Regions from separate parts of the Faecalibacterium sp. AM43-5AT genome, predicted to be linked through region 2. Evidence: riboswitches for the same ligand, from Rfam matches in the RefSeq annotation. Region 2 holds a riboswitch; each other region holds the start of a gene.
The links. Region 2 has a riboswitch for thiamine pyrophosphate ahead of thiD (bifunctional hydroxymethylpyrimidine kinase/phosphomethylpyrimidine kinase). Riboswitches for the same ligand answer to the same signal wherever they lie in the genome.

Region 1: it holds a riboswitch for thiamine pyrophosphate, as region 2 does, so the genes downstream of both, DW937_RS11965 (energy-coupled thiamine transporter ThiT) here and thiD (bifunctional hydroxymethylpyrimidine kinase/phosphomethylpyrimidine kinase) in region 2, are expected to answer to the same signal.
Region 3: it holds a riboswitch for thiamine pyrophosphate, as region 2 does, so the genes downstream of both, thiW (energy coupling factor transporter S component ThiW) here and thiD (bifunctional hydroxymethylpyrimidine kinase/phosphomethylpyrimidine kinase) in region 2, are expected to answer to the same signal.

What each region holds. Positions count from the first base shown of each region.
Region 1 covers NZ_QVGZ01000011.1:68,327-73,017, reverse strand. Annotated here, with positions in the region: gene DW937_RS11985 (sigma-E processing peptidase SpoIIGA) at 1-796, shown strand, start outside; gene DW937_RS11980 (sigma-70 family RNA polymerase sigma factor) at 845-1,549, shown strand; gene sigG (RNA polymerase sporulation sigma factor SigG) at 1,634-2,401, shown strand; gene DW937_RS11970 (sporulation transcriptional regulator SpoIIID) at 2,452-2,700, opposite strand; TPP riboswitch at 2,811-2,910, shown strand; gene DW937_RS11965 (energy-coupled thiamine transporter ThiT) at 2,993-3,622, shown strand; tRNA gene DW937_RS11960 (tRNA-Ala) at 3,765-3,840, shown strand; gene bilS (flavodoxin family protein BilS) at 3,904-4,395, shown strand; gene DW937_RS11950 (DNA glycosylase) at 4,488-4,691, opposite strand, start outside.
Region 2 covers NZ_QVGZ01000001.1:366,890-371,580, reverse strand. Annotated here, with positions in the region: gene DW937_RS02070 (CYTH domain-containing protein) at 1-79, shown strand, start outside; gene DW937_RS02065 (rhomboid family intramembrane serine protease) at 76-708, shown strand; gene DW937_RS02060 (TENA/THI-4 family protein) at 1,299-1,976, opposite strand; gene thiD (bifunctional hydroxymethylpyrimidine kinase/phosphomethylpyrimidine kinase) at 1,969-2,769, opposite strand; TPP riboswitch at 2,827-2,933, opposite strand; gene DW937_RS02050 (TIGR00730 family Rossman fold protein) at 3,030-3,566, shown strand; gene DW937_RS02045 (D-isomer specific 2-hydroxyacid dehydrogenase family protein) at 3,608-4,504, opposite strand; gene DW937_RS02040 (aspartate dehydrogenase domain-containing protein) at 4,520-4,691, opposite strand, start outside.
Region 3 covers NZ_QVGZ01000005.1:116,372-121,062, reverse strand. Annotated here, with positions in the region: gene DW937_RS08310 (precorrin-8X methylmutase) at 1-241, shown strand, start outside; gene DW937_RS08305 (hypothetical protein) at 404-1,795, opposite strand; TPP riboswitch at 1,983-2,090, shown strand; gene thiW (energy coupling factor transporter S component ThiW) at 2,381-2,896, shown strand; gene thiM (hydroxyethylthiazole kinase) at 2,912-3,733, shown strand; gene thiE (thiamine phosphate synthase) at 3,720-4,355, shown strand; gene thiC (phosphomethylpyrimidine synthase ThiC) at 4,558-4,691, shown strand, end outside.

The DNA.
Region 1 (4,691 bases), on a different contig from region 2:
TCTGGCCGCAGCAGCGCTGCTTTTGGGCGCAGGGCTTTTGTGTGCGCGGCAGTGCAGCGGCCTGCGGCTGATGGCGGGCAGTGCGGCAGCGGCAGCAGCTTCGCTGGGCATTCTGCTGCCGGAGCTGCCCGAGCCTGCAGCTTTCCTTTATAAGGTATTCACCTGCTGTGCTGCTGTAGCTGCGGCTTACGGCGTGCCGGGCCTGCGCAATTTTGTGCAGCTGTGTGCGTGGTATCTGCTGCTGAACCTGCTGCTGTGCGGAGCCGTACTGCTGCCCGGGGTGCAAAGCGCAAATCTCTGCGTCTATCTGCCGCTGTCTCCGGGCCGGCTGCTACTGTGCTGCGGTGCAGTGCTTGCCGTGCTGCGCGGCGTACTGTTCTGCTTTGGCCGTGCAGGCACCCGCTGCTTTGCCGCTGTGCTGGAGCTGGAAGGCTCAGTCCTCTCCGTACAGGCTTTCTGTGACACCGGCTTCTCCGTGCAGGACCCGCTGACCGGGCAGGCAGTGGTTCTGGTCTGTTATCCTGCCGTGCGCAGTACCCTGCCGCCGGAGCTGCGCACATTTCTGGACAGTTATTTTGCCTGCGGCACAGCACCGCCGCCGGAGTTGCGGGTGCGGCTGGTGCCCTGCACCACCATTGCCGGGCACTGCGTGCTGCCTGCCGTTCCGGCCAAGGCCCTGCGCACCAGCAAAGGCAGTGCAGCGGGCATTCTGGCCGCATTCTGCCGCCCGGAAACACAGCAGCCATGGACAGCTCTGCTGGGCAGCGAATTGGCCGTACAGCTGGGCATCCGCTGAGAAGCACTTGATGCGATTGATACTTATAGATGTACAGGAGGGGTATTCATGTTTCATGTTCTGCACCGGTTCTGGCGTTGGCTCCTTGCACGGCTGGGCTATTGCGGCGGCGCACATTTTCTGGCGGGCGCGCCCAGCCTGCCCCCGCCCCTGACCCCGGAACAGGAAAAAGTCCTGCTCTCCCGTATGGCTGCAGGCGATGCCGCTGCCCGGGACGACCTGATCACCCACAACCTGCGGCTGGTGGTGTACCTTGCCAAAAAGTACGAAAGCAGCGGTGTGCCTGCCGAGGACATGATCAGCATTGGCACCATCGGGCTGATCAAGGCGGTGAATACCTTCACGCCGGAGCGCAGCATCAAGCTGGCCACTTACGCCAGCCGCTGCATCGGCAATGAAATTCTGATGTACTTACGCAAAAGCTCCAACCGCCGTCAGGAAGCCAGCATCGACGAACCGCTGAACGTGGATGGCGACGGCAACGAGCTGCTGCTTTCTGATATTCTGGGCAGTGATGAGAACCAGATCAGCCAGCGGCTGGAACAGGATGCGGAGCGCGCCGTTCTTCGCCGGGCCGTGGACAGCCTGTCCCCGCGGGAACGGCAGATCATGGAGCTGCGCTTTGGTCTGGCAGACGGCATCGAGCGCACCCAGAAGGAGGCCGCCGACGCACTGGGCATCAGCCAGAGCTATATCTCCCGGCTGGAAAAACGGATCATCCATACCTTAAAAGTACAATTGGAAAACGAATAACGGCTCCCAGTTTTTCCCGTGCATAGTGCTTTGCACGCAGGGCCATACTCCCGGTGAAGATCAAAACAGACCGGGGGCGTTTGGATGTACAACAAAGTGGAGCTGTGCGGCATGAACACTGCAAAGCTGCCTGTGCTGACCGAAGCCGAAAAGCGGGAACTGCTGGCCCGCGCCCACGCCGGTGATGCGGCAGCCCGGGAACAAATGGTGGAAGGCAACCTGCGGCTGGTGCTCAGCGTGGTGCAGCGGTTCGCCCAGCGCGGCGAAAATCTGGACGACCTGTTTCAGGTGGGGTGCATCGGCCTGATCAAGGCCATCGATAACTTTGATCCTGCCCAGCCGGTGCGCTTTTCCACCTACGGCGTGCCCATGATCATTGGGGAGATCCGGCGCTTTCTGCGGGACAACAACGCCCTGCGGGTGAGCCGCAGCCTGCGGGATACCGCCTACCGTGCCATGCAGAGCCGCGAAGCGCTGGAAAAGCAGCTGGGCCGCGAGCCGACCATGGACGAGATCGCACAGGCGGCGGGCCTTGCCCGGCGCGAAGTGGCCGCTGCGCTGGAATCGGTGATGGAGCCGATCAGTCTGGAAGAGCCGGTGTACACCGATGGCGGCGATGCGATGTATGTGATCGATCAGGTGCGGGACCCGGACGGCGAGGACAGCTGGATCAGCGGGCTGCAGTTCCGGCAGACCGTGGCCGGGCTGACCCCGCGGGAAAAGCGGATCATGGAGCTGCGCTACCTGCAGGGCAAGACCCAGATGGAGGTGGCGCAGGAGATCGGCATCAGTCAGGCACAGGTCAGCCGGTTGGAAAAAGGCGCACTGAGCCAGTTCCGCACCCGGGACTGAACCTAAAAAAGGCGGCACAGCTTCCGTTTTGTTCGGAAGTGTGCCGTCTTTTATCTGCGGCTGTATTTGCGCCGGGTGGCCGCACCGCCGCGCAGATGCCGCTCTGCCTTATTGCAGGCCAGAACCGCCCGCACCTGCCGGAACAGCTCCGGCTGCAGCGTCCGCAGCCGTACCGCAACATCCTTGTGCACGGTGGACTTGCTGCACCCGAACACCGCTGCCGCCGCACGCACTGTGGCCCGGTTGGCCGCGATATATTCGCCCAACTGTACCGCCCTCTGTTCGGGGTCTCCCTTCATATCCAGACTCCTCCCATTGTGAACTTATAGTACAGCCTATGCACAGGCCGGGGCAGATATGTTCCGCCGGGGCTTGACTTTTGCGCCGGATGCGCTATACTTTTGCTTGGACATAAAAACAGGGGCGCCGAAAGGCTGAGATCCGCGTTTTGCGGAGTACCCTTTTACCAGACCGGACAATGCCGGCGTGGGAGTTTGCAGAACTGTCCGTTCTTTCACAAACCCCATGCGCCTGCTGAAAAGCGGGCGCATTTTGTTTTTGTGTACTATTGTTCTGAGAAGAGGAATCCCTATGACCAAAACCTATTCCAAGACCCGCATTCTGGTGGAGGGTGCGCTGATGATCGCCCTGTCCACCGTTTTGAGCATGATCCAGATCCCGCTCATGCCACACGGCGGTTCCATCACCCTGTTCAGCATGGTGCCCATTCTGGTAATGAGCTACCGCCACGGCGCAAAGTGGGGCATCATGACCGCTTTCGTCAACAGCCTGATCCAGCTTGTGCAGGGCCTTGGCAATCTGGCATACTGCCAGACCCTCACGGCACAGGTGGGCTGCGTGCTGCTGGACTACCTTCTGGCCTTCACGGTGCTGGGCTTTGCCTGCCTGATCGCAAAGCCTTTCCGCAGCCGCACCGTGGGTGTCGGTGTCAGCGCCTTTGTGGTGTGCCTGCTGCGCTTTTTGTGCAGCTTTCTGTCCGGTTACATCGTCTGGAAGGACTACGACTACGCTTTCAGCTGGATGACCGAGATCGGCTTTCCCGGCATCTCCAACATGAGCGTGGACGGTCTGTGCTGGCTGTACAGTGCCGTGTACAACGCCACCTACATGCTGCCCGAAGCCATTCTGACCACGGTCCTTGTGGTGATCCTGATCCGTGTCGCACCGCAGATCTTCGACCCGCAGAACGCAAGAGCGTAAGTTTTTTCGCAGTCATTTTTCCCGCCGGGAAGGGCATTTCCCCGGCGGGAATTTTTTTTTGCAGAAAATCCCAAAAAGCTGTTGACAATCCGGCAAAGCGCTGGTATAATTACTCCTGTCGTCAGGCACGGCACAAACATCTGGGGGATTAGCTCAGCTGGGAGAGCGCTTGCATGGCATGCAAGAGGTCACCGGTTCGATCCCGGTATTCTCCACCAGAAGGAAAAATACCGCACGGAAACGTGCGGTATTTTTTGTTGTTACCGACCAAAGGAGAAACTATGAGCTACGCGATCGTATTCAGCAGTAAAACAGGCAACACAAAATTATTGGCAGACACGCTGCACGCCTGTCTGCCACAGGAAAACTGCTGCTATTTTGGCACCCCGGACCCTGCTGCCATGGAAGCGGACACCCTCTATGTGGGCTTCTGGACAGACAAGGGAAACGCTGACGAAAGCACTTTGGACTTTTTGAAGCAGCTGCACGGCAAAAATATCTTCCTTTTTGGCACCGCCGGCTTTGGCGGCAGTGAGGAGTATTTCAACAAGATCCTGAAAAAGGTGGAGGGTTCGCTGGACAGGAGCAACACAGTCTTCGGCCGTTATATGTGTCAGGGCAAGATGCCGCTTTCGGTACGCCAGCGGTATGAGGGCATGAAAAAGCAGCCGATCCATCTGCCCAATCTGGATGCGCTGATCGAGAATTTTGACAACGCCCTTTCTCACCCGGATGCAGAAGATCTGGAACGGTTAAAGCAGGCGGTAAAATGATAAAAAGGCAGCGGTTTTCCTCAAACAGAGGAAGCCGTTGCCTTTTTTGCTTAGCGGATGATCCTACGCTCCTGCCTGCGGCTCCGCGGTTCTTATCCCACGCTTCTTTTATAAAAGAACAGGTACTGCTGCACGATGCCTGCTTCCAGCCCGAACTGCGGGAACGGGTCCTGCCCGGCAAACTCGTCCCGGATGAGCCGTTCGATCCAGACATCCACCGGCACACGGCCCACACGGCCATAGCCGAACAGACACACGCAGTTTGCCACCTTTTTGCCCACACCGTCCAGTTCCAT
Region 2 (4,691 bases):
TGGCGATTACCTTAAGGATGAAGTGACGAACCAGCCCGGCCAGAGCATGGGCGAATACTGGGTGGAGACAAGAGGATGAAAAAAGTAAAACTCAAACTGGAACTGCAGTACAACTCCCCGGTGATCCTCACATTTTTCCTGCTGTCACTTCTGGTGCTGTTCCTCGACCAGTGGACGGACGGGTGGACGACGATGCATCTGTTCTGTGTCTACCGCTCCTCGCTGAAGGACCCGCTGTTCTACATCCGGCTGTTCGGCCATGTGCTGGGCCATGCCAGCTGGGATCACTTTCTGAATAATATGCTGTTGCTGCTCGTTGTTGGCCCGCCAATGGAAGAAAAGTACGGCAGCAAGCCGCTTTTGTGCGGCATGGTGTTCACCGCTCTGGTCACCGGTGTGCTGCAATGCGTGCTGTTCCCGCGTTCGGGGCTGCTGGGTGCGTCCGGCATCGTGTTCATGCTTATCATGCTTTCGTCGCTGGCGGGCTTCTCCGGCGGCATCCCGGTCACCATGCTGCTGGTTGCAGCGCTGTACTTTGGTCAGCAGGTGTACGATATCATTTTTGTGCACGACAATGTAGCAAACTTCATGCACATTGTGGGCGGCTTATGCGGCACTGCCTTTGGCTACTACAGTGCGTTGCACAGCCGCCGCAGGCCGGCAAAAGCGGTGAAGTTTTCCAGCACGAACAGCCGCCGGAAGCGCTGAACCCACTGTGGACATAGGCTGATTTTGAAAAAATTGCAAACAGGGATTGACAAACGAAAAATCTGTGGTTTAATATAGCAAAATTCAATACACTAAACCGTTGAAGCGGAGATAACGGCGAACCATGCCTGTACAGAGAGCCTGCGCAGCTGAGAAGCAGACCGGAAACAGTTCGTCAAGGAAAGTGTGACTTTGCGTTATATTTTCCCGAAATGGACCGCTGAGGGTGCAGGGAACTGCGGAGAACTTTCGCCGCACAGTATTCTGCAACGTAGGGCATACGTCAGTTGCCGGGGATGTGTTGGCATCCCGCCAAGTGCATGGGGTCATGCCCATGAAGTCAGGGTGGCACCGCGGATAAAAGGTCATATTTTATTCGTCCTTGACAGAAGAGAGTTCTTCTGTTAGGGGCTTTTTTCTTTTCCACTCCCTCGGTAGAAGAGCCGGGGGAGTTTTTGTTTTAGGGCTCCCTTATTTCCGGCACGAAGGCTCATGCCTGCGGCTGCGGCCACGAAACCCTGAACAAAACAAATGCACCCGGTTGCTGCGGTTCTGCCCACAGGCCGGGTGCATTTTATATTTTAGGAAAATTACAGGTCACTGCGCGGGGAAGCTGCCATGGCCCAGAAGTTCAGCTCGTGCTCCGAGCAGGCATGGAAGATCTCGCGGCAGCGGGCAAGGCGTTCGTCGCTCAGGCCTTCGCAGACTTTTTCTGCAAACGCGGCCCAGTCGCGGCAGGCCGCCTCATAGCCCTTGTCAGCATAGTCCACCACCAGTGCACCATAAAGGGTATCCTGCACGGAAGGCTTTTCTTCCAGCAGTTTCTGGAAGATCCAGCCATAGCTCAGCATACAGGGCAGGCAGGCCATCATGCACTCGGCTGCGCCCTCGCCGTTTTTGGCGGCTTCGATCATAGAGTCCACATAGGCACGGTTCTCCGGCCGCAGCGGCAGGCTCTGGATGCCTTCATCGGTCAGTCCAAAGTGCTTGAGATAGTGCAGGCGGGCTGCATCCTCGCTCTCATTCACGAAGGAAAGCAGGGAATAGTAGGTGCGGATGGTCTGCATATCCTTTGCCTTAGTCATGCCCCAGGCAAACACCTTGGCATATTCCCGCAGGTAAAGACTGTCCTCCACGATGTAGCCCTTGAAGCAGGCTTCATCCAGTGTGCCATCCGCAAGGTGAGTCAGAAATTCTGAGTGCAGGCATTTCTCCCACACAGGCAGACTTTCCTGCACCAGCTGCTGCACAAAGGTCTGCTCACTCACCCACAAACTCTCCCTTCAGTGCAAACATGTGGTTCATGGGGCCGGAGCCGTGGCCCAGATCCAGCATGGCAGAAAGACAGCCGGAAATGTAGGCCTTTGCGCGCTCCACAGATGCATCCAGATCATAGCCCTTTGCCAGATTGGACGCAATGGCGCTGGATAGGGTGCAGCCGGTGCCGTGGGTATTGGGGTTTGCAATGCGCTTGCCGCGGAACCATTTGCCGCAGCCGTCCCGCCACAGAAGGTCGTCGGCATCGTTGATCTGGTGGCCGCCCTTGCACAGCACGGCACAGTGGTATTTTTCGCTGATCAGCCTTGCAGCGGCCTCCATTCCGGCCGCATCGGTGATCTTCATGCCGGAAAGGATCTCAGCCTCCGGAATGTTGGGGGTGACCACCTCTGCCATGGGCAGCAGCTTTTCGGTCAGTGCCTGCACGGCATCGTCCCGCAGCAGCTTGGAGCCGGAGGTGGCAACCATCACCGGGTCCACCACGATATGCTTTGCGCCGTAGGTGTGCAGCTTTTCGGCGATCACACCGATCAGCTCTGCCGAGGATACCATGCCGATCTTGACGGCATCCGGGTAGATGTCGGTAAAAATGGCATCGATCTCCTGTGCCAGAAATTCGGGCGTGGCTTCAAAAATGCCGGTCACACCTGTGGTGTTCTGGGCAGTCAGTGCGGTAATGGCGCTCATGGCATACACGCCGTTTGCAGTCATGGTTTTGATATCGGCCTGGATGCCAGCACCGCCGCTGGAATCGCTGCCGGCAATCGTCAATGCAGTTTTCATGGTTACAACTTCCTTTGCAAAAAATGCGGAAATGCCCGCAAGGAGGCATTTCCGCACTTTGAAGCAGCAGTATCTCCCTACGTTGGCATTGTCCAAATCAGGTCACAGGTCTGGGCAAACAGCCCACTCTCAGCCTGCTTTTGCAGGCTCCCTTTTTTCTGCGTTCAAGAATACCACAGTGCCGCTGCATTTGCAAGGGGATGGCCCTTTTCAATCGGCCCGCTGCGTGGTAAAATGAAAAAAACAAAGGGGGAAATACCATGAACATCACGGTCTATCTTGGAGCAAATGCGGGCAATGATCCTGCGCTGGCGGAAGCTGTCCGGGAACTGGGCAGCTGGATCGGTGCAAACGGGCACCGCCTTGTGTACGGCGGCTCCCGCAGCGGCCTAATGGGTCAGCTTGCCCAGAGCGCGCTGGACGCAGGCGGCACGGTGACCGGTGTGGAACCGCAGTTCTTTGTGCAGCAGGAGCTGCAGCACGATGGCCTGACCGAGCTGATCGTCACCAAGGACATGACCGAGCGCAAGACGAAGATGATCGAGCTGGGCGATGCCTTCATCGCATTCCCCGGCGGTACCGGCACGCTGGAAGAAATCGCAGAGGTAATGTCCAAGGTCTCGCTGGGCCAGTTGGACGCGCCCTGCATCCTGTATGATCTGAACGGCTACTACGACAGCCTGAAAGCACTGCTTGCCAAAATGATCGAGAAAGGCCTTTCCACGCCGCAGCGCCAGCAGGGCATCCGATTTGCGGCGAATCTGGAAGAGATCACAACAATTTTGAATAAAGCCTAAAAGGAAACGCTTCCCCGGCCGGGAAGCGTTTCCTTTTTATATCATTCTCCCAGTGCAGTGCGGATATTTGCCAGCACCTTCTGGCTCAGCAGCACAAAAGCCTGCTTGGTGCGTCCGGCAGAAACATTCGCGCAATGCACATTCTCACGGGCAAAGAAGTCTTCACCCACCGGGCCGGCAGCGGCACGGGTGTCACAGAAGAAGTGGGTGCCCGGCAGAGCAAGCCACTGTTCCAGAGCAGCAGAGTCAAAGCCCGGGCCGATGGAGGTGTTGAACAGCACCTTGCCTGCGCCCAGCTGTGCAAATTCGTCCTTGCCCAACAGCAGTACGTTCTTGTTCAGGCAGGTGAACACCACCTCGCTCTCGGTCAGCAGCTGTGCCAGCGGCTTATAGGCCATGCCCACAGCTTCGGCATCCGGCTTGCGGGTGCGGCTGTAATAGGCAATGTCGGCACCCATGAACTGCAGCGCGTCGGCGATCATTTTGCCGGACACACCCAGCCCGATGATGCCTGCCTTCAGCCCGGTGATCTCCACCGGCTCGTCCCGCAGCATGGGCATCCCAAAACCGTGCAGGATGCCGGTGAGCTCATGCAGGACGTACTCCACAACGCCGCGGTCGCCGTAGTCCCGGATGCCCAGCACTTTGATGCCGCGGGTGCGGGCGTAGGCGATATCCACATTGGCGCTTTCCTCAGAATACAGGCTGCAGCACATGCCGATGTAACGGATATTCGGGCAGCGCTCGATCACATTTTTGCCCATGCGGGAGGTGTAGCTCAAAAGCACGGCATCGGCATCTCCGATGCGCTGCACGATTTCGTCGTCGCTGGCCGGGATATCGCGGTACAGCACCACTTCTTTTGCGTACTGATGCAGCGCTTCCTCGGCGGAAGGAATCAGGCTTACCGGCTCAATGGCCACCAGTTTGTTGAACATCTGCAAAGCCCTCCTTTAATAGAAGCATACGGGGGAGGAGAGGTTGCGCAGCAGGGCAACTACGCTCCAACCGGCAATGGCGCTGGTGGAAGAGCAGATATCCACCACGGCCTTCACGCCCTCGATCTCGGCGGTGATGCAGTGGTCGTCGCCCACCCAGCCGGGTACCGAGTGCATGGTCACGCCG
Region 3 (4,691 bases), on a different contig from region 2:
CATTGCGGAGGAAATGGAAGCCGGTCTGCGGCCTGCACTGGTCATTGGCGTGCCGGTAGGGTTTGTGAATGTGGTGGAAAGCAAGGAAGTGCTGTTTGCCGCCTGCGAGCGATACGGCGTGCCTGCCATCGCCGCCATGGGCCGCAAGGGCGGCAGCAATGTGGCTGCAGCCATCTGCAACGCCCTCATTTACTCTGCCGCCGAAATGCTGGACCCCTCTGCCAGAGGGTGGAACGGATAAGGCGGAAACAGCATAACATCAAAAACCCGGAACCCTTTTTGAGCCGTTTTGGCCGAGAAAAGGTTCCGGGTTTTGTTCATGATTTTTTCAGAGAGCTATTTTGTAACAGCCTCATTTTCACGGAAAAGGTCCGAACCGAGCACGGCATCCACACTGCCGGCATCAGGCTGCGGGGAACGTCTTGTTCCACACTTCGATCACCTTGAACTTCGGGGTCCAGCCTTCGGGCTCAAAGCGGTCGCCCTTGGCAACCATGGTGCCCTGCTCGGTGCACCACTGTGCGGCCTTGGCCATATCAGGGTCGGTCACATCCGCAAAGGCGGGTGCGCCTGCGGGTTCGGGCCTGCCTGCGGTGTTCCACACCAGCAGAGCCAGTTGGCCGCGGCTTGCCGGGATGACTGCACCCTCGGGCAGGAGGCTGTGCAGGATCACGCGGGTGGCGATCTCGTAGCCGCCCCAGATGGCTGCACCGCCAACGGCCACGGCGGCAATGGTACCGCCTGTGGTATCCATGGGTGCAGGTTCCACGCCGAAGTCTTCATCAAGAGGTTCGTCCGGGTCGATGGGCTGATACGGGTCAAGCGAGCTTGCCGACCACTGAGCGACCAGTTCCACCGGGCCATTGGGCATTTTAAAGGTAAAGGTTGTGCTGGTGCTTTTGTTTGTCTCTGTCCAGCCGCCCTCCGGCTCTTCGGGTGCAGTGCCGGTGGAGTTCCACTTCTCAAACTCCATCCAGTAGCCGTCTTTCAGGGTGGTAGCCACTGCCACCGTCTCGCCTTCCTTGACCCAAAGGCTGCTGCGCGGTTCGCCGTTGATGGTCACACTGCCCAGACTGTCGTTGATGGATACCTTGTACAGCTGGTCCCGCTGTGCTTCCAGCGTCACATTGCCGTAAGGCATTTTAAAGGTGAACTCCGGGCTGGTCTGCCAGCCGTCATCCGGCTCTACGGGTGCTTTGCCGGTATACGTCCACTGCAGGAAGGGGTTCTCCTCCGTGCTCTCGGCCCGGACGGTGACCGGCTGGCCCGGCTTCACGATCTTTTTGGATGTGCCGGTGTCGCCGGTTCCGTCCACGATGGTGCCGTGTGTGACGTTGACATCGTACAGGGTCGTCCTGTGTGCCACCAGGAGCACTATGTCGGACGGCATGGTGAAGCTGAAGCTCGGCTTGTTCTCCCAGCCTTCCTCCGGGTCTACAAGAGTCGTGTAGCTCTGCCACTGATCAAATTCGTGGTGGTCGTTGATGAAACCATCCACAAGCTTTACGGTAACGCGGACGCCTGCCGGTGCCTGATAGACCTGCTTACCGTCCACAAAGAACTCGGCTTTACTCTTATCTTCATACAGGTGATATGTCTCCCGATACGCTGCGCTCAGGCTCACGTTGCCCTCAGGCATCTTAAGGTCCGTTGTTGTCCCGCCTTTTGTAAGCGTGATCATCGCCGCGCTTCCTATTTCCGGTTCTGCCGCCAGTGCCGGTGCGCACACGCTCAGCACCATGCACAGCGCCACGAGGGCTGAGAGCAGCCTTTGGGTCAGGGTCGTCTGCTTCATACGGAATTCCTCCTTTTTGCTTACGGGGGGGGGTATGCGTCCACCTTGAAAATACCATATTTCACCTTCTTTTTCAATAAAACCTGCGTGAAACGCCCCAAAAACTGCGTGAAAAACGTTTTGCACCGCTGTGCGCGCCTTTGCCCCCTCTTGCAATTTGTGCGCAAAGGGTGTAGAATACAATCACAATCAAATACAGGGGAGCTTGTGAAGCAGGCTGAGAGGAAGTACCCAAACTTCGACCCTTTTACCTGATGCGGATAATGCCGCCGTAGGAAGTCAGAATGGATGATTTTTTGCAGGAGGCACCGCGGAAGGTGTCTCCTGTTTTTTGTTGTGCACCTATTACCATTAAGGAGGATGCCTTGTACTTTTCTGCGGAAGTGCCGCAGCGGGCTGAGGGGGAGCGCCCTGAGCTTTGTGACCGTCAGCGATGGGAAGCCGTGTTCCGGCGTGAGAGGAGACCAGAAAGTCTCGACCGCTTCTTATAGTTCCTGCGCCGGGTCTGGCACCGGGTGCGGGCTGTTTGCGGAGGCGCTGTATGGTTTTTGCTGCTTCCGCAGGTTTGGAAAGGAGCCTTGCCTTATGAAAAAACTCTCTGTGAAAAAGCTGGCGCTGGCCGGCATGCTGTGTGCTCTGTGCGTGGTGGGCAGCGTATTCAGCTTCCCCATGTTCGGCAGCAAATGTGCACCCATCCAGCACATGGTCAATGTGACCTGCGCGGTGCTGCTTGGCCCGTGGTGGGGCGTGGGCGTGGCCTTTGTGGCCTCGCTGCTGCGCAATCTGCTGGGTCTGGGCAGCCTGATGGCCTTCCCCGGCAGCATGTTCGGCGCACTGCTGTGCGGCCTTGTGTACCATAAGACCAAAAACATCCTTGCCACCATGGTGGGCGAGGTGTTCGGCACCAGCATTCTGGGCGGCCTGTGCGCTTACCCGGTGGCCATCTTCCTCATGGGCAAGAGCGCTGGCGATATCGCGTTCTATGCCTACATCGTGCCGTTCCTCATCTCCACTGCAGTGGGTTCCATCATTGCGGGCGTGCTGGTGTACAGCCTGCAGCGCTCCGGCGCTCTGCGCTCCATGCAGAACAGCCTTTCCTGACGGTGGTGCGTGCAAATGTTTAAAACAGAGTTTGAAAATGTCCGCCGCACCTGCCCGCTCATCCATAACATTACCAACTACGTCACCGTGAACGACTGCGCCAACATGGTGCTGGCCTGCGGTGCTTCGCCCATCATGGCCGACGATGCCGCCGAGGTGGAGGACATCACCACCATCTGCGGCGGTCTGAACATCAACATCGGCACCCTGAACAGCCGCACCATCACCAGCATGCTGCTGGCGGGCAAAAAGGCAAACCAGCTGGGCCATCCTGTGGTGCTGGACCCGGTGGGTGCGGGTGCATCCCGCCTGCGCACCGACACGGCTTTCCGCCTGCTCCGGGACGTAAAGTTCACCGTGATCCGCGGCAACATCTCGGAGATCAAAACGCTGGCTTCCGGCGCGGGAACCACCAAGGGCGTGGATGCCGATGTGGCCGATAAAGTTACTGAGGCCAATCTGGATTCTGCCGTGGCCTTTGCCAAGGCCTTTGCAGCCCAGACGGGTGCCGTTATTGCCATTACCGGTGCCATCGACATCGTGGCCGATGCCCACACCGCCTACTGCATCCGCAACGGCAATGCCATGATGAGCAGCATCACCGGCACAGGCTGCCAGCTTTCGGCCCTGACGGCGGCGTTCGTTACCGCCAACCCCGGCCATCCGCTGGAAGCCGCTGCAGCTGCAGTGTGCGCCATGGGCCTTGCGGGCGAGACCGCCCACAAACGCCTGACCCCGCTGGACGGCAACTCCACCTACCGCAATTATATCATCGATGCCATTTACAATATGACCCCGGATCAGCTGGAAGAAGGAGCAAACTATGAAGTGCGATAAGCAGAACATGCTTCTGTATGCCGTCACCGACCGCGCATGGGTGGGCAAACAGACCCTCTATGAACAGGTGGAGAGCGCCCTGAAGGGCGGTGTCACCTGTGTGCAGCTGCGTGAAAAAGAGCTGGACGACGAAGCCTTTCTGAAAGAGGCGGTGGAGCTCCATGCTCTGTGCCAGCGCTACGGCGTGCCGTTCTTTGTGAACGACAACGTGGACATTGCCATCCGCTGCCACGCCGAAGGTGTGCACGTGGGGCAGGAGGATATGGCTGCAGCGCAGGTGCGCGCCCGTGTGGGCGAGGGAATGATGATCGGCGTTTCCGTCCACAGTGTGGAGGAAGCACGGGAAGCCGTCAAGCACGGCGCAGACTGCCTTGGCGTGGGCGCGGCCTTTGCCACCCATACCAAGACCGATGTGGATGTTCTGCCCCACGAGACCCTGAAGGCCATCTGTGATGCCGTGGACATCCCGGTGGTGGCCATTGGCGGCATCCACAAGGAGAACATCCTGCAGCTCAAGGGCACCGGTGTGGATGGCGTGGCCCTTGTGAGCGCCATCTTTGCAGCAGACGACATCGAGACCGAGTGCAAAGAGTTGAAAGCCCTGTCGGAGCAGATCATCTGACCGATCCCGCGGCAAACTGGGGACACCACCTTGGGCCGCGTTATAAAATTCATGGAGAAAACCAACATGAAAAGCGTATTTTGCGCAGGTGCCGGCATCCAGAACGTTCTGTTTTTTCTGAATGACGGCTGCCTTTCCCTACCCTTGTATGACCAGCACCCTGCTGTTCAGAGATAAACTGTCATTTGGAGGAACAGAGCGTATGCAGACTTATACCACTCAGATGGATGCTGCCCGCAAGGGCATCATCACGCCGCAGATGGAGATCGTGGCTAAAAAAGAGTATCGCACCACCGAGGAGATCCGCCAGTGGGTGGCCGAGGGCAAGGTAGCCAT